DNA from 2 places in the Erwinia sp. 009765445 genome. Region 2 is predicted to be linked to the other one. Evidence: predicted binding sites of a transcription regulator. Region 2 holds the regulator's gene; the other holds the start of a gene.

Region 1 (11,236 bases), on a different contig from region 2:
GGAGAATAAAGCCCGCGACCTGGCAGGGCAGTTTATCGCTAACTTCGATAAATACACTGATACCCCAGCCGGGGAAGCACTGATCCCGGCAGGCCCCGCTCTGACCTAATCGCTGTTAATCAGTAGAGGCTGTAACCCACGTTGCAGCCTCTCTTGATCCCGCCATTCTCAAAGCCAGCGTGAATCAATATGCCTGGCGGGTGCGTCGACGAAAAAGCGCGATGAACGGCTTTTAGTCGTTGGTTTATTGATTTCAATCATCAGCGACTGTCCAATTATTAGGCACATCCCCCCCCTTCTTTTTTTGCTAACCCCCTGCTCTCTGAAGAGCACAAGGGAGAAGGGAGAAGGGAGAAGGGAAATCATGCTTACGTTTATCGAACTTCTCATTGGCGTTGTCGTCATTGGCGGCGTTGCCCGCTACATCATTAAAGGCTACTCAGCCACCGGCGTGTTATTTGTAGGGGGCTGACGCTGCTGATTATCAGCGCGCTGATGGGCCATAAAGTTTTGCCTGCCAGTGAAACCAGTACCGGTTACAGCGCCACAGACATAGTGGAATATATCAAGATCCTGTTGATGAGCCGGGGCGGCGACCTTGGCATGATGATAATGATGCTGTGTGGTTTTGCCGCCTATATGACCCATATTGGCGCAAACGATATGGTGGTAAAGCTGGCATCAAAACCGCTGCAGTACATTAATTCGCCGTACATTTTGATGATTGCAGCCTATTTTGTTACCTGCCTGATGTCGCTGGCAGTCTCCTCAGCAACCGGCCTTGGTGTATTGGTGATGGCAACCCTGTTCCCGGTGATGGTTAATGTCGGCATCAGCCGCGGCGCAGCAGCAGCCATTTGCGCCTCTCCTGCCGCCATTATCCTCTAGCCAACCTCCGGTGACGTGGTGCTGGCTGCTAAAGCGGCGGAAATGCCGCTGATCGACTTCGCGTTTAAAACCACGCTTCCTATCTCAATCGTCGCCATTCTGGGTATGGCGGTTACGCACTATTTCTGGCAGAAGTATCTCGACAAAAAAGAGAACATCAGCCATGAGATGTTGGACATCAGCGAGATAACCACCAGTGCGCCGTCGTTCTACGCCATCCTGCCTTTTGCGCCTATTATCGGGGTGCTGATTTTTGACGGCAAATGGGGACCACAACTGCACATCATCACCATTCTGGTGATCTGCATGCTGCTGGCGGCGGTGCTGGAATTTGTTCGCGGATTTAACACGCAGAAGGTGTTTGCGGGGCTTGACGTGGCTTATCGCGGAATGGCGGATGCTTTTGCCAGCGTGGTGATGCTGCTTGTCGCGGCGGGCGTATTTGCTCAGGGCCTCAGCACTATCGGCTTTATTCAGAGCCTGATTTCCATTGCCACCTCGTTCGGTTCAGCCAGTATCATGCTGGTGCTGGTGCTGGTGCTGATGCTGGTGCTGGTGCTGGTGCTGGTGCTGGTGCTGGTGCTGGTTATTCTGACTATGCTGGCGGCAATGACCACCGGCTCCGGTAATGCACCATTTTACGCCTTTGTCGAGATGATCCCAAAACTGGCACACTCTTCCGCCATTAATCCGGCCTATCTCTCCATTCCAATGCTGCAGGCTTCCAACCTGGGCCGCACTATTTCTCCGGTTTCGGGGGGGGTGGTTGCCGTCGCCGGGATGGCAAAAATCTCGCCGTTTGAGGTGGTCAAACGAACCTCGGTGCCGGTGCTGGTCGGGCTGATCATCGTGATTATTGCGACAGAAGTTTTGGTGCCTGCAACCGTTGTGGGCTAAACATTAGCTTCGACAAGCTGCAATGCTGGCGGGTTGAAGCAACCTGCCAGCACTTCTCTGTTTACCGGCCGTCTGTCAGGTCAGTGCTGCCTGGCTACTTTCACTGGCAGGCAGTGGCAGATAAGCACGGATACGTAATCCGCCGCGCTCGCTGTCACCAATCTCCAGCGAGCCCTGGTGGGCATCAATGATACGCTGCACAATGGCCAGGCCCAGACCGGTTCCGCTGGTACTGCGGGCGCTGTCACCCCGCACAAATGGCTGGAACAGATGCTTCAACTGATCGGGTTTAATCCCCGGACCGTCATCTTCCACCTGGAACCAGGCACGCTGCAGCTCTCTGCCACTGCTGACTTTGATCCAGCCGTTGCCATAGCGGGCAGCGTTCACCACCATATTGGCCGCAGCACGTTTGATCGACAGCGGGTCGATATCCAGCATCAGCTCCGCAGGCATCACCGCGTTTTCAATTTCCCTCTCGTAGCCACTTTCCGCAGCCACCACTTCACCCAGCACGCCGTTAAGATCCGTTTTTTCGGTCTGCATCTCCTGGCCGGTGCGCAGATAGTCGAGGAACTGCTCGATGATGGCATTACACTCTTCAATGTCCTTATTGATCGACTCAGCCAGATAGCCGTCTTCCTGCGCCATCATTTCAGTCGCCAGACGAATGCGCGTCAGCGGCGTGCGCAAATCATGGCTGACACCGGCCATTAGCAGCGTGCGGTCGTCTGCCAGCTGTTTAACCCCCGCCGACATCTGATTGAATGCACGGGTTACTGAACGGACCTCCGAAGCACCGTACTCCCGCAGTGGCGGCGGGATAATGCCTTTACCGACCTGCAGAGCCGCGTGTTCCAGCTCCACAAGGGGTCGGTTCTGGATACGGATAAACAGCCAGGCTCCGCCGATCGCCAGCAGCATAATCGCCAGCGTGTAGCGGAACAGCGGCGAGAAGTCGCCCTGATGAATTTCGGTCAGCGGCACCCGCACCCAGATATCCGGCGAGAGCCAGGTCTTCAGCCAGACCACCGGGGAGTTTTTGTTAACCTCCACGCGGACATCGGTCGGGCCGCCCAACTGTTGCGCCATCTGCTGGCTGAGAAATTCGTAGTGCTGCGCCCAGCGTAATCCGCTCTCTTCCGCCGCCGCATTGGTATACAGCGAAATGCCCAGCTCGCGATAAATCTCGCGGCGAAATGCCGGAGGCACTTCAAGCTGTGTGCCATCTTCCAACTGCAGCCGATCGGTCATCAGCATACGCACTTCGTACGCCAGCACTTTGTTGAACTGCTGCAGGCTGGGCAGAATGGCGAAATTCAGCACCACCAGGTAGGTCGTGACCAGGCTGACGAACAGCAGGGTCACGATCAACAACAATGTGCGGGCAAACGAACTGCGGGGAGAGAAGCGGATCCGCCTCATGCCTTGCTGCCGTCCGGTACGAAGACGTAGCCCAGGCCCCAGACAGTCTGGATATAACGCGGATGAGCCGGATCTTCTTCCACCATGCGGCGCAGGCGGGAGATCTGTACGTCGATAGAACGCTCCATCGCACTGTACTCACGGCCACGGGCCAGATTCATCAGCTTGTCGCGGGACAGCGGCTCACGGGGGTGGCTCACCAGCGCTTTCAGCACGGCGAACTCACCGCTGGTCAGCGGCATTGGCTCGTCTTCACGAAACATCTCGCGCGTGCCGAGGTTCAACTTGAACTTACCGAAGGCGATCACCGCTTCTTCCTGAGAAGGTGCCCCTGGCAGCTCATTGGCCTGACGGCGCAGCACAGCGCGGATACGGGCCAGCAGCTCACGCGGGTTGAATGGTTTTGGAATGTAGTCATCCGCGCCAATTTCCAGCCCGACGATGCGGTCTACTTCTTCGCCTTTGGCCGTCACCATAATGATCGGCATCGGGTTGCTCTGGCTGCGCAGGCGGCGGCAGATAGAAAGACCATCTTCGCCAGGTAGCATCAAATCCAGCACCATCAGGTGGAAAGATTCACGGGTCAGCAGGCGATCCATCTGCTCGGCGTTCGCCACGCTGCGCACCTGGAAGCCCTGTTCGGTCAGATAACGTTCCAGCAACGCACGCAAACGCATGTCATCATCCACGACCAGAATTTTGTAGTTTTCTTGCATTTCGATACTCCCAAAGGCGCTATTGCCTGAGTCAATATTTTTAAAAAAGATGCCTGAATGTAACAGTCAATAATGGTTTATATTCTAGCCGAAATTGTTACAAAGCATATTAAACAGCAGCTTATCTTTAATTAAGGCTGAAAAACCTGCGCTGCCGCAAAGCTCAGAAAGTTAATTTTCTCCGCGAATAGTCATGACAAACAAGCAGTAACGACGGTCAGAAAAATTGCCGATCGGATTTGCATCACCGCACGCTTCACAACAAAATAGCGGCAGCATTCCAGAGAAAGAAATGGGCAGATGATGAAAACCAAACTGATCACCCGTGAAGGGTATAACAAGCTGAAGGATGAGCTGGACTTTCTCTGGCGGGAAGAGCGGCCGGAAGTGACAAAAAAGGTGACCTGGGCGGCCAGCCTCGGTGATCGCAGTGAAAATGCCGACTATCAGTACAACAAAAAACGCCTGCGCGAAATTGACCGTCGCGTTCGCTACCTCACCAAATGTCTGGAGCAACTGCGCATTGTCGATTATTCGCCGCAGCAGGACGGCAAGGTGTTCTTTGGTGCCTGGGTCGAAGTGGAAAACGACGACGGCGAGCTTAAACGTTTTCGTATCGTCGGCTATGACGAGATCTTTGGCCGCAAAGATTATATCTCAATCGACTCGCCAATGGCCCGTGCGCTGTTGAAAAAGGAAGTTGGTGACGTGGCAACGGTCCACACGCCAGCCGGTGAAGCCACCTGGTACGTCAATGAGATCGACTACGTTAAACAATCCTAATCACGCGGATCTTGCGCCTGAGGTTGCCCGGCGACTGGCAATTCTCGCCCGCAATCCGTATAACTGTCCGCTGTTTATAGCTACCAAGTAACCGATGATGAAAGATTCGCTGAGCCGCATAATTGCAAGTGAGCTGCAGGCGCGAGCAGAACAGGTTGATGCTGCTGTCCGTCTGCTGGATGAAGGGAACACCGTGCCGTTTATCGCACGTTATCGTAAGGAAGTGACCGGCGGACTGGACGATACCCAGTTGCGCCAGCTGGAAACACGCCTGGGCTACCTCAGGGAGCTTGAAGAGCGCCGCCAGTCAATTCTCAAATCAATCGACGATCAGGGCAAGCTCAGCGATGAGCTGGCTGACGCCATCCGCAGTACCCTGAGCAAAACCGAGCTTGAAGATCTTTACCTGCCTTATAAACCGAAGCGCCGCACCCGGGGTCAGATTGCTATTGAAGCAGGCCTTGAGCCGCTGGCCGACACGCTTTGGCAGGATCCGTCCCACGAGCCGGAGCAGTTGGCTGCAACTTTTGTCGACGCTGATAAAGGCGTTGCCGATACCAAAGCCGCCCTCGACGGCGCACGCTATATCCTGATGGAGCGCTTTGCCGAAGATGCTTCACTGCTGGCGAAAGTGCGTGAATATCTGTGGAAAAATGCCCACCTGGTATCCCGCGTGCTGGAAGGCAAAGAAGAAGAAGGGGCGAAATTCCGCGACTACTTCGACCACCATGAAGCGCTCTCCAGCGTGCCTTCTCACCGTGCGCTGGCGATGTTCCGCGGCCGCAACGAAGGCGTGCTGCAGCTGGCGCTGAATGCTGACCCGCAGTTCGACGAGCCGCCGCGTGAAAGCCACGGCGAACAGATTATTACCGACCATCTGGGCCTGCGCCTGAACAATGCTCCGGCAGACAGCTGGCGCAAAGCCGTGGTCAGCTGGACCTGGCGCATCAAGGTGCTGCTGCACCTGGAAACCGAGCTGATGGGCACCGTGCGTGAGCGCGCAGAAGACGAAGCAATCAATGTATTCGCCCGTAACCTGCACGACCTGCTAATGGCTGCTCCTGCGGGTATGCGAGCCACCATGGGTCTCGATCCGGGCCTGCGTACCGGCGTGAAGGTTGCCGTGGTGGATGCCACCGGCAAGCTGGTCGCTACTGATACCATTTACCCGCACACCGGCCAGACTGCCAAAGCCGCCGCCGCTGTGGCTGCGCTCTGCACCAAACATCAGGTCGAACTGGTGGCAATTGGTAACGGCACCGCCTCACGCGAGACCGAGCGCTTCTTCCTCGATATTCAGAAGCAGTTCCCACAGGTGAACGCGCAGAAGGTGATTGTCAGTGAAGCCGGTGCTTCGGTGTATTCCGCTTCCGAGCTGGCAGCGCTGGAGTTCCCGGACCTCGACGTTTCCATCCGTGGTGCGGTTTCCATCGCACGTCGTCTGCAAGACCCGTTGTCCGAGCTGGTGAAAATCGATCCTAAATCCATCGGCGTTGGCCAGTATCAGCATGACGTCAGTCAGAGCCAGCTGGCGAAAAAGCTGGATGCAGTAGTGGAAGACTGTGTGAACGGCGTGGGGGTGGATCTGAACACCGCCTCCGTGCCGTTGCTGACCCGCGTGGCCGGGCTGACCAAAATGATGGCGCAGAATATCGTCAGCTGGCGTGACGAAAACGGTCGCTTCCAGGACCGCCAGCAGCTGCTGAAAGTCAGCCGTCTGGGGCCAAAAGCCTTTGAGCAGTGCGCGGGCTTCCTGCGTATCAACCACGGTGACAACCCTCTGGATGCTTCAACGGTTCACCCGGAAGCCTATCCGGTGGTGCAGCGTATCCTGGCGGCCACTCAGCAGGCGCTGGATGAGCTGATGGGGAATCCCGCCGGGCTACGCAACCTGCGGGCGGTGGACTTCACCGATGAGCGCTTCGGGGTACCAACCGTCACCGATATCATCAAAGAGCTGGAAAAGCCGGGCCGCGATCCGCGTCCGGAGTTCAAAACCGCCCAGTTCGCCGAAGGGGTCGAAACCCTGAACGATCTGCTACCGGGGATGGTGCTGGAAGGCTCGGTCACCAACGTCACCAACTTTGGTGCTTTTGTCGATATCGGCGTGCATCAGGATGGTCTGGTGCATATCTCTTCGCTTTCTGACAAGTTCGTCGATGATCCACACAAAGTGGTGAAAGCAGGCGATATCGTCAAGGTGAAGGTGATGGAAGTGGATCTGCAGCGTAAGCGCGTCGCCCTGACCATGCGTCTTGATGAGCAGCCGGGTGAAACCAATGCCCGTCGCGGCGGCGGTGGCAACGCTGGCGGTCGCGACAATGCGCGTCCGGCCCAGAGCCCTCGTCCGGCGGCATCACAGCCTGCTGGCAACAGCGCAATGGGCGACGCCCTGGCGGCGGCATTCGGCAAAAAGCGTTAAGCCCTGTGGAGCGGATCGCCCGATCCGCTCCTTATTTGACCAAATTAAACTTGTCCTGAGTCAATAAGAGCGAGAATCATTCTCATTATAATCCCCCTGGTTAATAATAACGGTGCAAAATTGCGCCGGTAAGGGTAATTATTTATGCAATATATTCCAGGGCAAGATTATCAGATCCTTTGTTACTCCCCAGAGGTCAGCGCCGCCTTCCGGCAGAAGCTGCTCTCTCTCGGCCTGCTGCCGGGCGCCATCTTTAAGGTCAGGCGCGTGGCACCGCTGGGCGATCCCATCCAGATTGAAACCCGCCGCTTCAGCCTGATGCTGCGCAAAAAAGATCTCTCCTTCCTGCAACTTGCCACTCCTGAATAAAGCGAGCTTAAAGATGAAAGCATTCACTATCGGGCTGATTGGTAATCCCAATTCAGGCAAAACCACGCTGTTTAATCAGCTGACCGGTGCAAGGCAGCACGTCGGTAACTGGGCCGGGGTCACGGTTGAGCGCAAGGAAGGCAGTTTCATCACAGAGCAGTACAAAGTGCGGCTGGTTGACCTGCCCGGCACCTACTCTCTGACCACCATCTCTGAGCAGACCTCGCTGGATGAGCAGATTGCCTGCCACTACATGCTGAGCGGGGAAGCTGACCTGGTGATTAACGTGGTCGATGCCAGCAATCTGGAGCGTAATCTCTACCTGACCCTGCAGTTGCAGGAGTTGGGCATTCCCTGCATCGTCGCGCTGAACATGCTGGATATCGCCCGCAGCCAGCATATTCATATCGATGTGGCCGCGCTGGCTGAAAAACTCGGCTGCCCGGTAATCCCGCTGGTGTCTAACCGGGGTAAAGGTCTGACCGAGCTGAAACAAGCTATCGACACCCCTCCCCACACCGCCAGCCAGTTCGTTGTGGACTATCCGCAGGAAGTGGAAGCCAACGTCGCCGCTCTGACGGCTGCCATGCCTGAACAGCTTGCTGCGGATCGTCGGCGCTGGCTGGCGCTGCAAACGCTGGAAGGGGATATTTACTGCCGTTCGCAGTGCGGTGAAGCAGCAGACCTGCTATCCGGACTGCCAGACCTGGAGGCCTGCCCTCTGGAGATTGCCCAGGCTCGTTACCGGGCAATTGAAACCCTGTGCCAGAGCGCAACCGCCATGCAGGAAGCCACGCCGCACCGCCTTTCTGCCCGGCTGGATGCGCTGGCGCTGAATCGCTGGCTGGGTATCCCGATATTTCTGGCCGTGATGTATTTGATGTTTTTCCTCGCGATTAACCTTGGGGGTGCGTTGCAGCCGCTGTTCGATAAAAGCTCGGCAGCCATCTTTATTGATGGTATGCAGTGGCTGGGCGCGACTTTGCATTTCCCGACGATCCTCACGCTGTTCCTTGCCCAGGGGATTGGCGGCGGTATCAACACCGTGATGCCGCTGGTGCCGCAAATTGGCCTGATGTACCTGTTCCTGTCGGTAATGGAAGATTCCGGCTATATGGCGAGGGCGGCCTTCGTGGTCGACCGGCTGATGCAGGCGCTGGGCCTGCCGGGGAAATCTTTTGTGCCGCTGATCGTCGGGTTTGGCTGTAATGTCCCGTCGGTGATGGGGGCAAGAACGCTGGATGCGCCACGTGAAAGGCTGATCACCGTATTGATGGCCCCGTTTATGTCCTGTGGTGCCCGTCTGGCGATTTTCGCGGTGTTTGCCTCGGCCTTCTTCGGCAAGAGCGGTGCGCTGGTCGTTTTCAGCCTGTATCTGCTCGGCATCACTGCAGCAATCCTCACTGGCCTGATCCTGCGGCACACGCTGATGCGCGGCGAGGCGGCACCGTTTGTGATGGAGCTGCCGACCTGGCACGTGCCGCACGTTAAGAGCCTGCTGCTGCAAACCTGGCAGCGACTGAAAAGCTTTGTGATCCGCGCCGGTAAGGTGATTGTGGCCGTAAGCGTGCTGATTGGCGCACTGAACAGCTTCTCCTTCAGCGGCCAGCCGGTGTCCAGCATCAACGATTCGGCGCTGGCGACGGTCAGCCGCTCAATCACCCCCTTGCTGAACCCAATGGGTGTGGATAGCAGTAACTGGCAGGCAACGGTCGGGCTGGTCACCGGAGCAATGGCAAAAGAGGTGGTGGTCGGCACTCTCAACACGCTGTACACCGCTGAAGCACTGCATCAGGAAGAGTTTGATGCCAGCAGCTTCAGCCTGCTCGCCGAACTGGGTGATGCCGTGCAGGAAACCTGGGACGGCGTGAAAAGCACCTTCAGCCTCAGCGTGCTGTTTCATCCAATCGAAGCCAGCAAAGGCGACGGCGATATGGGCAGCGGCTCGATGGGCGTGATGCACAGTAAGTTCGCCAGCGATGCAGCGGCTTACAGCTACCTGATCTTCGTGCTGTTGTATGTACCCTGCGTGTCGGTAATGGGGGCCATCGCCCGCGAAAGCAGCCGCCGCTGGATGCTGTTCTCGATCCTCTGGGGCACCAATCTGGCTTACTCACTGGCGACGGTGTTTTACCAGTTGGCAACGTTCACGGAGCATCCTCAGTCCAGCGCCATCACGCTGATGGCGGTCGTCGCCTTTAACGGCCTGCTGTGGCTGGTGTTGAAAAACATCACCTTACCGCCAGAAAGGCTGATTATGATGACCACCACGCCGAAAGGTTGTTCAGGCTGCGCCAAAAGCGGTGGCTGCCACTGAATTTGCGATTTTGTTTCAACGGTCTACAGTGAAAACTATCGTGGCGGCAACTGAATGCGGTGGCTCACTGTTTAAAAATGGAAATTATCAATAACTTACTCGATAAGATCTATGACAGCACCTTTCCCACAGAGTGCCGGGACAGGCTGACAGAAGCAATTTTGCAGACCCGTCTTGCGCTGGATCATCAGCGCAAGACCCACTGGGATGAAAAGGACGTAGTGCTGATCTCCTATGCCGATCAGTTCCGTGAAAGTGAAACCCCGACGCTGCAAACCTTCTCCCGTTTTTACCAGCAATACCTTCAGTCCAGCTTCAGCCTTGTGCACCTGCTCCCCTTCTTTCCCTGGTCTTCTGACGACGGCTTTTCGGTCATTGACTACCATCGGGTTAACGCCATCTGCGGCGAATGGTCGGATGTGGCGGAGCTGCACCAGCACGCGCGGCTGATGTTCGATTTTGTCTGCAACCATATGTCCGCACACAGCGCCTGGTTTAAACACTTTCTCGCCCGGGACCCAGGCTGGGACGACTTTTTTATCAGCATCGTGCCTTCTACCGATCTCAGCGCAGTGACCCGGCCGCGCACCTCACCGCTGTTGACGCCGTTTGAGAGGGCGGATGGCGAAACGAAGTTTATCTGGACCACCTTCAGCGCCGATCAAATCGACCTGAACTTTGCCAGCCCGACCGTGCTGCTGAGGATGGTGGACGTGCTGCTGGATTACCTGGCGAAAGGGGCCGATTACGTGCGGCTGGATGCGGTGGGCTATATGTGGAAAACGCCCGGCACCTCCTGTATTCATCTGGAGAAAACCCACCTGCTGGTGAAGCTGTTCCGTGCCATTGCTGACGAGGTGGCTCCGGGTACGGTGATCATCACCGAAACCAACGTGCCGCATAAGGACAACATCAGCTATCTGGGCAACGGCCGGGATGAGGCGCAGATGGTTTATCAATTCTCACTGCCGCCGCTGGTGCTGCATGCCATTCACTATGGCTCTTCCCGCGCGCTGAAAAACTGGGCGGCCTCACTGGATCCGGGCGAGGGAACCACCACCTGGTTTAACTTTCTCGCCTCGCACGACGGTATCGGCCTGAATCCATTGCGCGGTATTTTGCCGGAGACCGAAATCGTCTCGCTGGTCAGGGATCTGGCCATCGAAGGCGCGCTGGTCTCCTATAAAAACAACCCAGACGGCACCACCAGCCCTTACGAAATCAACGTTACCTACATGGATGCTCTGAACAAAAAGGACGACGATGACCAGGTGCGCCTGCAACGCTTTATGCTGGCTCATGCCCTGCTGTTGGCTTTTCCCGGTGTGCCCGCCATCTACGTACAAAGTATCCTGGGTTCCCGTAACGATTCAGAAGGAGTGAAAGTGGCCGGGCATAATCGCGCCATTAACCGTGAGA
Region 2 (11,236 bases):
AAAGACATCAAGTTTATTGTGATGGCCCCTTTCACCATTTTTGAGCCGGGCAAATAAGGCTCCGCCGGAACAGGAGAACCGCATGAAATACGTTTTACCGGTCATCGCCATGCTGCTGCTTGGCGGCTGTGCGCAGAAAACCACGGCCCCGCAGGAAAACATCCCGAGCCGGGATTATCAGCGCTGTCTGGATGCAGAACAGATGGGCGGCGGCGAGGCAATAGAAGCCCGTTGCGGCAAACTTCAGCAGGAAATCGAACAAACTCCACACTAACGGACAAGGAATACGGATGAACAAGTTCAGAGCCAGTCTTGTTGCAGTAGCGTTGATGTCAGCATTGAGCAGCGGCGTCGCCAGCGCGGATCAGAAAATTGTCGATCAGATTAGCCAGTTCGGCGTGAAGTATAAAGTCACCGATAATCAGGCCGCACAGCACGGCATTGACTGTGCAGCGCTGGGGGCCGACTGGGCCTCCTGCAACCGGGCAACCATTACTTTAACCAATCCAGGCCCGGCAATCGACAGTAAGGACTGGGCGATTTATATGTCTAACGTCCATGAAACGCTGAAGGTTGAGAGCGATCAGTTTCGCATGGTGCATATCGTTGGCGATTTAACGCGGCTGGAACCTACGGAGAAGTTCAAAGGGTTCGGCGCTGGTGAGACGGTAGAAATCCCGATTATCAATGAGTACTGGCAGTTGTTTATCACCGATGTGATGCCGCGCTGGTACGTGACCTCTGGCGATGCAAAGCCAAAAATTATCACCAGTACTGATTCGGAAGATCTGACCACTTTTGTCGAACCTTTCGGCGAGCAGTGGAAGCGGACCCCGGACGATAAAAATGTGCTGATGGTAGCAAGCAGTCGCTTTGACAAGAACAGTGATGTGGCTACATTGCCCTCTTCGGCATTGAGAGGACAGATTGTGCCCACGCCGATGCAGGTTGATATCCGGTCTGAGGATGCCGATCTGTCAAAAGGAGTGAAGCTGGATCTTGCCAGTCTGTCGGCAGATAAAGCGCAGGCGGTGAAGCAACGCTTCCAGCTGCTGGGGCTGAAAGTACAGCCTGCTGGCTATGAAATTACCACCCGTATTGACAGCAAAGCGCTGAACAAAGAGCAGACTGTTTCCGGAGGCTATCAACTGGTTATTGGCAAAGAGAAAGCTGAAGTTGTCGGCTACGATCAGAACGGCGTGTTCTATGGCCTGCAGTCGATCCTTTCCCTGCTTCCCGCCGATGGCAGCGCGAAAATCGCCACCCTTAGCGCACATGATGCGCCACGCTTTGCCTACCGCGGCGTATTCCTGGACGTTGCACGTAACTTCCACAGCAAAGCGGCGGTGCTGCGCATGCTGGATCAACTGGGTGCCTGGAAAATCAACGTCTTCCACTTCCATCTCACCGATGATGAAGCCTGGCGAATTGAGATCCCTGGCCTGCCGGAGCTGACGGATGTGGGCGCTAAACGCTGCCACGATCTTAGCGAGCAGCGCTGTCTGCTGCCGCAGCTGGGTTCAGGACCAGAAACCGACAACAATGGGACCGGCCATTTCAGCCGTCAGGACTATATCGAGATTGTGAAATATGCCGCGGCTCGCGGGATTGAAGTGATCCCCGAGATCGACATGCCAGCCCACGCCCGTGCAGCCGTCATCTCGATGGAAGCCCGTTACAACCGCCTGATCAAAGAGGGCAAAACGGCGGAAGCCTCTGAATATCGCCTGGTCGATCCCGGCGATGATTCCAATACCACTTCGGTACAGCTCTACGACCGTACCAGCTATCTGAACCCTTGCCTTGCGTCTTCCCTGCGCTTCACCGATAAAATTATCAGTGAAATTCAGGCCATGCATCGTGAGGCCGGGCAGCCAATTAAAACCTGGCACTTTGGCGGAGACGAGGCCAAAAACATTCGCCTCGGACCGGGATATTCCGATATCAACAAGCCGGTTGACGGGACTGGCCTGCTCGACATGAGCAAAGAGGACAAGCCGTGGGCGAAATCGCAGGTTTGTCAGACCATGGTCAAAGAGGGCAAGGTGGAGGACCTGGAACACCTGCCGAGCTATTTTGCGCTTAAGGTCAGTCAGCAGGTTAAACAGCACGGTATTGGCCGCATGCAGGCATGGCAGGATGGTCTGAAAGATGCCGAGAATGCCAAAGCGTTTGCTATTGAGCGCGTGGCAGTTAACTTCTGGGATACGCTCTACTGGGGCGGCTTTGATTCCGCCAATGACTGGGCGAAAAAAGGCTATGAGGTGATTATCTCCAGCCCGGACTACGTCTATATGGACTTCCCGTATGAGGTGAATCCGCTGGAGCGTGGATACTATTGGGGAACCCGCTTTAGCGATGAGCGTAAAATGTTCAGCTTCTCGCCGGATAACCTGCCGCAGAATGCCGAAACTTCGATGGATCGCGATGGCAAAACCTTCACCGCTAAATCAGACAAGGCCTGGCCTGGCGCTTACGGGATATCCGCTCAGCTGTGGAGTGAGACGGTGCGCACCGATCAAAACATGGAATACATGATCTTCCCACGAGTGTTTTCGGTCGCCGAGCGAGCCTGGCACCGGGCTGCATGGGAGCAAGATTACCAGGCGGGTAAAGAGTATATCGGTGGGGAAACAAAATACGTTGATACCCAGGCGCAGCTGAAAGACTGGCAGCGGTTTGCTAACCTGCTGGGGCAGCGTGAGTTGAGCAAGCTGGACAAGGCTGGTGTGCAATATCGCCTGCCAGTACCGGGTGCACGCATTACTGACGGCAAACTTGAAGCCAATATCGCGCTTCCGGGTCTGGCGATTGACTACTCGGTCGATGGCGGGAAAAGCTGGCAGCGTTATCAGGACAGCAGCCGTCCGTCGGTCAGTGGTGAGGTTTTGATCCGTTCTGTCAGTGGCGATGGCAATCGTTTTAGCCGGGTTGAAAAACCAGAGGGGTAGGCTGAGACAGTCAGACACAAATAAAAAAACCGGTGAAGAGTCACCGGTTTTTTTTAATAGTACCGATTACTTGTCGTGCAGCGTATCATCTTCACGGCAGTCACCAGCAGCACAGTGACCATACAGGTACAGGCTGTGGTTGCTGAGCTTGATGCCATGACGTTCAGCGATATCACGCTGACGGGATTCGATAGATTCATCGCTGAATTCAATCACTTTGCCGCAGTCCAGGCAGATCAGATGATCGTGGTGATGCTGCTGAGTCAGTTCAAAAACGGATTTACCGCCTTCGAAGTTATGGCGGGTAACGATCCCTGCGTCATCAAACTGGTTCAGAACGCGGTAAACCGTCGCCAGACCAATCTCTTCGCCCATGTCGATCAGGCGTTTGTACAAGTCTTCCGCACTGACGTGATGGCCCTCAGGTTCCTGAAGCACTTCCAGAATTTTCAGTCGGGGAAGCGTGACTTTCAGGCCGGCCTTCTTTAATGCGGTGTTATTGTCAGTCATGCGGATATTATCCTGTTACTTTGCTAGTCACTAAGTGGCTGAAAAGCCCTGAACATCGGTCGGAGCAAAAGCTGAGCACCCCAGTATAGAACTGATGCGTCGAAATGGAAACCACAGTAAAGGTGCGGGAGCATTCATGCGGGGTTAACATTTCGCTCTGCCTCCTTTTTCGCCTTCAGGGCAAAAGGCGCTGAGAGAGCAGGAGATGACCGATGGCGATATTGTACAGTTTTGCAGATGAAAGTTACAAAAATGTGCCTATTACTTCTATAGGAAAAACCACACGCCTGATGTGAGATAACTCCCACATCAGGCCAGTGATTATGCCTCAAGGATCTCTTTGAGCTGCAGCTCGTCGTAAATCTGTTTAACCCACTTCTCCGTACGCTCTGCGGTCAGTTCTGGTTGGCGATCTTCATCGATAGCCAGGCCGAGGAAATGGGTGTCGTCTGCCAGCCCTTTTGAGGCTTCAAAATGGTAGCCTTCGGTTGGCCAGTGGCCCACAATTACTGCGCCGTTTGGCTCGATGATATCGCGGATGGTGCCCATGGCGTCACAAAAGTATTCGGCGTAGTCTTCCTGGTCGCCACAGCCAAACAGCGCAACCAGTTTACCGTTAAAGTCGATCTCTTCCAGCGTCGGGAAGAAGTCATCCCAGTCGCACTGCGCTTCGCCGTAGTACCAGGTTGGGATACCCAACAGCAGAATATCAAAGGCTTCAAGATCTTCTTTGCTGCTTTTCGCGATATCGTGAACTTCCGCAACTTCTTTACCGAGCTGCTTCTGGATCATTTTTGCAATGTTTTCGGTATTGCCCGTATCGCTGCCAAAGAAAATGCCTACGATTGCCATGAGTTTAATAACCTCTTGAAACTTAATAATGTGAGACGGCTGGCCTAAAGTGTTAACGGCAATGATAGCAGACCGCATCAGGGGGATAAACGAGTAATCCTCCTGCTTTTGTCGCTTTGTGCTTTGCCATTACGCGCAGATTTCGCCTGTCAAAGGCCCGTTCAGCGCTGTGGGCTGGCAAGCTGCGCCAGAACAATTTCTTCAATCAGTTCGCTGCGGCTCATGTTGCGCTCCTCGGCCAGCTGGTTCAGGGCATCCACCGCGTCACTGTTCATTTTCAGTTCCACGCGCTTGAGCCCGCGCACTTTATCACGCTTGAGCTGGTTGCGTTTATTGATACGCAGCTGCTCATCGCGCGTCAGCGGATTGGTTTTTGGTCGTCCCGGACGACGCTCATCTGCGAACAGATCGATCGTGGTGCGGTCCGTGTTTTCTTTTGCCATAGAATCGTGATACTGAAAGGCTGGAGTTCTGATGGATTGGGCCGTAAAGTCGGCTGAAAATCGACCGCCGACAAAATTTTAGCGCGCCATCATACCCCAGTGAAAGTCCTGGCGACAATGATTTAGCTTTCACAGGAAATAATTGTTTTTACAGCGCAAAAAAACGGCGAATTGCGCGCAAAATCGCATCAGGTTTCTCCGCGTGAACCCAATGTCCTGCTCCGGCAATCACATGGGCGCGCGCCTGAGGGAATTGCGCCAGCAGGTCGTCACGGTATTCGTCAGCCAGATACGGCGAAAGTTCTCCGCGAATAAACAGTGTCGGACGCTGCCATAAAGGAACCGCTTGCCAGCCAATAAGGCGATCATAGCAAGCCATAAGCACCGGCACGTTAAAACGCCACTCGCCCTCGTGAAAAGATTTCAGCAGGAATTGAATCACTCCCTCTTCATCTATTGTCTGGCGCATTATCGCGGCGGCTTCACTGCGCACCTTCACGCCTGCGTCGCTCACTGCATTCAGCGCTGCAAAGATCTCATCGTGGTGACGGGTAGGGTAGGCGACGGGGGCCATATCGATGACCACCAGTTGCTCAATACGTTCGGCAGCCAGCGAGGTCAGGGCCATAGCAATTTTTCCGCCCATTGAGTGGCCGACTGCGACAAACTGACCGATTCCCAGTTCATCCAGCGTTTCCAGCACGTCCTGCGCCATTGCGGTGTAATTCATCTCTGTCGAACGGGGAGATAATCCGTGGTTGCGGACATCGATTTGAATGATCTGCCGCTCATCTTTCAAACCACGAGCCAGCACGGCGAGGTTATCGAGGCTGCCAAAAAGGCCGTGGATCAGCACCACCGGAGAGCCAGAGTGGGCGGATTGTTCAGATTGCAAGCGGGCATTCAATTTCATGGCAAAGTTCTTACAGTTGAAACGAAGGGTTAGGGTATCATAAATTTACGATTTCTTGCCGGAGCCACCGGCCAGATCCTTTTGCGGCATTATCTGACTTTTGCCGCTATTGAGGGCTGGCGCTACACCCCGGCGGGATTTAACTTTATAATCCTCGTGTTAGAGCTGGATTGTTCAGCGCCCGTGCGATTTCACCTGCCTGATGCACGGCGCATTCCGTCTCTATAAAGCCATAATCGTACTGGATCAAGATGAAAACTATTGAAGTCGACGAAGAGCTCTACCGTTATATCGCCAGCCACACTCAGCATATTGGTGAAAGCGCCTCTGACATTTTGCGCCGGATGCTGAAATTTTCTGCTGGTCAGACTGCGCCCGTCGCCTCTGCTGCGGCCGCGACGATGTCACCTTCTGTCACGGTGGTGAAAGAAGCCGCACCGGCAAAAGTGGAATATCGTCCTCAGGATCGCGTTCGCGCAGTCCGCGAGCTGCTGCTGTCCGATGAATATGCTGAACAGAAGAAAGCGGTTAACCGGTTTATGCTGATTCTGTCGACCCTGTACAGTCTGGATCCCAAAGCATTTGCTGCTGCTACCGAGTCACTTCTGGGCCGCACGCGCGTCTACTTTGCGGGTAATCAACAAACCCTGGTACAGAATGGCACCCATACCAAGCCGCAACATATTCCCGGCACGCCGTATTGGGTGATCACTAACACCAACACAGGTCGCAAACGCAGCATGATCGAACACATCATGGCGTCAATGCAGTTCCCGGTGGAACTGTCTGACAAAGTTTGCGGCACCCTATAACAGATATTTAAGCGTCAGGGAGAAGCGCCAATGGCCAATCACCCCCGTGCCGGGCAGCCAGCCCAGCAGAGCGATCTGATTAACGTTGCACAATTAACTTCGCAGTATTATGTCCTGCAACCTGAGCCAGGCAATGCGGAACATGCGGTGAAATTCGGCACATCCGGCCATCGCGGTAGCGCAGGACGTCACAGCTTCAACGAGTCGCACATTCTTGCTATTGCGCAGGCGATTGCAGAAGAGCGTAAAAAGAACGGTATCACTGGTCCTTGCTACGTTGGAAAAGACACCCATGCACTGTCTGAACCGGCAATCATTTCCGTGCTGGAAGTTCTTGCGGCTAACGGTGTAGATGTGATCGTGCAGCTGGATAACGGCTATACGCCAACTCCGGCAATCTCGAACGCTATCCTTGAGCACAATAAAGCCGGTGGTGCGCAGGCTGACGGCATCGTGATCACCCCTTCGCATAATCCACCGGAAGATGGCGGCATCAAGTACAACCCACCAAACGGCGGACCTGCGGATACCAACGTCACCAAAGTTGTGGAAGATCGTGCCAATCAGCTGATCAAAGATGGGCTGAAAGACGTTAAGCGCATCGCGCTGGACAAAGCCTGGGCGAGCGGCCATCTGCAGGAAAAAGATCTAATCCAGCCTTACATCGAAGGTCTGGCGCAGATCATCGATATCCCGGCGATCCAGAAAGCGGGACTGAAAATTGGCGTAGATCCGTTAGGCGGTTCCGGTATTGCCTACTGGCAGCGTATTGCAGAGTTCTACAACCTTGATCTGACCATCGTTAACGATTCGGTTGACCAGACTTTCCGCTTTATGCACCTGGATAAAGACGGCGTGATCCGTATGGACTGCTCTTCCGAGAGCGCGATGGCAGGCCTGCTGGCGCTGCGTGATAAATTCGATCTGGCGTTTGCCAACGATCCGGATTATGACCGCCATGGCATCGTCACCCCAGCCGGTTTGATGAACCCGAACCATTATCTGGCCGTTGCGATCAACTACCTGTTCCAGCACCGTCCGCAGTGGGGCAAAGAAGTCGCCGTGGGCAAAACGCTGGTGTCCAGCGCGATGATTGACCGGGTGGTGAACGACATTGGTCGCAAGCTGGTGGAAGTGCCGGTGGGCTTCAAATGGTTTGTTGATGGCCTGTTCGATGGCAGCTTCGGCTTCGGTGGTGAAGAGAGCGCGGGCGCTTCCTTCCTGCGCTTCGATGGCACGCCATGGTCAACCGACAAAGACGGGATCATCATGTGCCTGCTGGCGGCTGAAATCACTGCGGTGACCGGTAAAAACCCGCAGCAGCACTACGACGAGCTGGCTCAGCGTTTTGGCGCACCAAGCTATAACCGTCTGCAGGCTTCCGCCACATCTGCGCAGAAAGCCGCGCTGTCCAAACTTTCACCAGAAATGGTCAGTGCAGACACGCTGGCGGGCGATCCGATCACTGCACGCCTGACTGCCGCTCCGGGTAACGGCGCGTCGATTGGCGGGCTGAAAGTGATGACTGAAAACGGCTGGTTCGCTGCCCGTCCATCCGGTACGGAAGATGCTTATAAAATCTACTGCGAGAGCTTCCTGGGTGCTGAGCACCGCGAGAAGATCGAGAAAGAAGCGGTGGAGATCGTCAGTGAAGTGTTGAAAAACGCCTGATTGGTCGGTTGGTCAATGCGATAAAAATGACTGATTAGTCAGTTGGTAAATATGATAAATGTAGGGCGGAATTTATTCCGCCCTTTTTTATTGTCCGTCAGGGCATAAACCGGTAACCCACGCCGGTCTCGGTAATCAGATGGCGCGGCTGTGTCGGATCCACCTCCAGCTTCTGCCGCAGGTGTCCCATATAGATGCGCAGGTAGTGGCTGTGCTCCACCGCGTTCGGTCCCCAGACCTGATTCAGCAACTGGCGCTGTGTCATCACTTTTCCCGCATTATTCAGCAGGCTGACCAGCAGGCGAAATTCAATTGGCGTCAGATGCAGATCTTCACCGCTGCGCGTCACACGGCGGGCAGGGATATCCACTTTTATCCCACTGAAGCTGATTTCGGCAGCCGGTGCCTGTGAGGTCGCATTACCCCGATGGCGGAGTGCTACCCGCACGCGGGCCATCAGTTCACCAACGCCAAAAGGCTTGGTGAGAAAATCATCCGCACCAGCATCCAGCGCGGCAATTTTATCCTGCTCATCGCTGCGGGCCGACAGCACAATCACCGGCATCGCGCTCCACTGCCGAATCTCCCGGATAAAATCATTGCCGTCACCGTCCGGCAGCCCCAGATCGAGGATCACCAGATCCGGCTTGCGGGTAGCGGCTTCAATCAGCCCGCGCTGCAGGGTTTCAGCGTCAAAGACGCGCAGCGCTTCCCCCTCCAGGGCAAGGCGCAGAAAACGGCGGATCTCTTTCTCATCTTCAACAATCAGGACTGTGGTCACGGTGCTTCGCTCATTTGCAGGCTGCGGCAGGATTCTGGCCACGGCGATGACAGACTGAAAATTATCGCCCAATTTAGCAAATTAAGGCCGCCAGTGCTGCATCACGAGCGGGGGAAGTGGATGTGAATTAAAAGTTAATAAATAACGTTACATTTAACTTTTATGTAACTAGATTACAAGGTCGGCCCGCTAAAGGCGATTTTTTCGACAAAAAAGTGGTCGGATGAGTAGTAAAATTACAGCGGAAGCGCTATTATTTTAGCCAGATTACATTTGTTGTTAAGCCAGCTTCAGGAGGACGTATGAATCTTTATCAACCTTACCCGCTACACCGGATCGTCATGCGTCGTGCTGCGGTGTTGGTGGTGGGTATTCTGGCACTGCCGGTGATGTTGTTTCGCAGTGACCGGGCTCAGTTTTACAGTTATCTGCATCGCATCTGGTCCAAGACCAGCACCCAGCCGGTCTGGCTGGCACAGTCGGAAGCCGCTGGTGGCGACTTCTGGTAAAAAATCTCCCGCTCCGGCGGGATTTTTTTTGCCTTGCACCCACCATTTCTGCAACGAAACGCGCTCAACGCTGGCTTTTCAGCTACACTTAAACTTCTACAAGAAGTTTAAGGTTGTACAAGTATGAGCGAGAAAATTCCTGTTGGTATCAGTGCCTGTCTGCTTGGGGATAATGTCCGTTTCGATGGCGGCCACAAGCGCTGCGCGTTTGCAGCAGACGAGCTCGCTCCTTACATGCGCTACGTCCCGGCCTGCCCGGAAATGGCAATTGGCCTGCCCACACCCCGTCCGGCCCTGCGTCTGACCGAAATGGCAGATGGCGCAGTAGAATTGTGCTTCAGCAACGGGCGGGGCGATCCGGTTACTGAACAGATGCAGGACTATTCAGCGCAGAGAATTGCTTCACTGCATCATCTCTGCGGCTACATTGTCTGCGCCAAATCGCCCAGCTGCGGCATGGAGCGGGTGCGTGTCTATCAGCCGGATAACAACAACAACCGTAAAGCGGGTACCGGTGTTTTAACCCGTGAGCTGATGAGTCAGATGCCGTGGTTGCCCGTTGAAGAAGATGGTCGCCTGCACGATCCGGTGCTGCGCGAAAACTTCGTCGAGCGCGTTTACACCCTGCATGAATTCAATGAGATGTGGCGTAGCGGGTTGAGCCGCGGCAAGCTGATTGCTTTCCACAGCCGCTACAAGCTGCTGCTGCTGGCACATTCACAGCCGGAATACCGGGAAATGGGGCGCTTTGTTGCGGCCATTGATAGCTGGTCCTCGCTGGAAGAGTACGCCTTCGAATACCGTCAGCGACTGATGGACTTACTTAAACATCAGGCCACCCGGGGCAACCACACCAATGTGCTTTCGCACGTGCAGGGTTATTTCCGCCCGCAGCTCACTTCTAATCAGCGCCAGGAACTCGCTTCGCTGATCGACCACTACCGTCAGGGGCTGCAGCCGCTACTGGCGCCGATCACCCTGCTGAAGCACTACATGGCGGAATTTCCCGATCCTTATCTGGCTCAGCAGCGCTACTTTGAACCCTATCCGGAAGCGCTTCGCCTGCGTTACGGTCATTAATCTTTCTTTCAGGGAGTCTCATGGCCACTCATCTGGTCTGGCTGCGCAACGATCTGCGTATCCACGATAATTCAGCATTACACGCCGCCTGCCGCGATACGAAAGCTCAGGTTCTGGCACTGTTTATTGCCACACCCGCGCAGTGGAAGTCACACCATATGGCCCCAAAGCAGGCGGCTTATATTTATCAGAGCCTGCAGGATCTGCAGCAGTCGCTGGCAGAGAAAGGCATTCCGCTGCACCTGTTGCAGTGTGACGATTTCACCGCCTCCATTGAGGTGCTGAAGGATTTTTGCCAGCAGCATAAAGTCGACCGTCTTTTTTACAACTATCAGTACGAGGTTAACGAGCGTAAGCGTGATGCAGCCGCAGAGCGTGAGCTGTTTGACCTCGATATTATCTCGCAGGGATTCGATGACAGTCTGTTGTTGCCGCCCGGCAGCGTACTGACCGGTAACCGGGAAATGTACAAAGTCTTCACGCCATTCAGCAAAGCCTTTGTCAGACGGCTGCATGAGGGGCTGCCGGAGTGCATACCAGCGCCGGGAGCGCGTGAAAACGCGCCGTTAAAGAAAACGCCTGCCCTGAAACCGTTTGATTATCCTCAGGACGAATTTGATCCTCATCTGTTCCCGGCAGGAGAAAGTGCCGCGCTAAAGCGCCTGCGCGAGTTTTGCCTGCAGTCGGTTACTGAATACCCCGATCGTCGTGACA

The links. The regulator Fur, encoded in region 2, represses iron uptake genes when iron is present. The targets are predictions, from matches to a motif close to ATAATAATGAGAACNACTATCAA.
Region 1: feoA (ferrous iron transporter A) is a predicted target of Fur. The motif match lies at 7,201-7,223, and genes of this name have one in related genera.

The regions. Positions count from the first base shown of each region.
Region 1 covers NZ_JBYUWC010000008.1:148,919-160,154, reverse strand. Annotated here, with positions in the region: gene pckA (phosphoenolpyruvate carboxykinase (ATP)) at 1-109, shown strand, start outside; partial or broken gene dcuC (anaerobic C4-dicarboxylate transporter DcuC) at 365-1,785, shown strand; gene envZ (two-component system sensor histidine kinase EnvZ) at 1,861-3,210, opposite strand; gene ompR (osmolarity response regulator transcription factor OmpR) at 3,207-3,926, opposite strand; gene greB (transcription elongation factor GreB) at 4,230-4,709, shown strand; gene AC3Y5R_RS10805 (Tex family protein) at 4,804-7,131, shown strand; gene feoA (ferrous iron transporter A) at 7,276-7,500, shown strand; gene feoB (Fe(2+) transporter permease subunit FeoB) at 7,514-9,817, shown strand; gene AC3Y5R_RS10790 (alpha-amylase family glycosyl hydrolase) at 9,895-11,236, shown strand, end outside.
Region 2 covers NZ_JBYUWC010000006.1:230,418-241,653, forward strand. Annotated here, with positions in the region: gene chiP (chitoporin ChiP) at 1-57, shown strand, start outside; gene chiQ (ChiQ/YbfN family lipoprotein) at 83-274, shown strand; gene AC3Y5R_RS08595 (beta-N-acetylhexosaminidase) at 291-2,951, shown strand; gene fur (ferric iron uptake transcriptional regulator) at 3,018-3,461, opposite strand; gene fldA (flavodoxin FldA) at 3,783-4,313, opposite strand; gene ybfE (LexA regulated protein) at 4,475-4,756, opposite strand; gene ybfF (esterase) at 4,905-5,669, opposite strand; gene seqA (replication initiation negative regulator SeqA) at 5,921-6,481, shown strand; gene pgm (phosphoglucomutase (alpha-D-glucose-1,6-bisphosphate-dependent)) at 6,512-8,152, shown strand; gene kdpE (two-component system response regulator KdpE) at 8,250-8,933, opposite strand; gene AC3Y5R_RS08635 (YbfA family protein) at 9,236-9,442, shown strand; gene AC3Y5R_RS08640 (YbgA family protein) at 9,566-10,522, shown strand; gene phrB (deoxyribodipyrimidine photo-lyase) at 10,543-11,236, shown strand, end outside.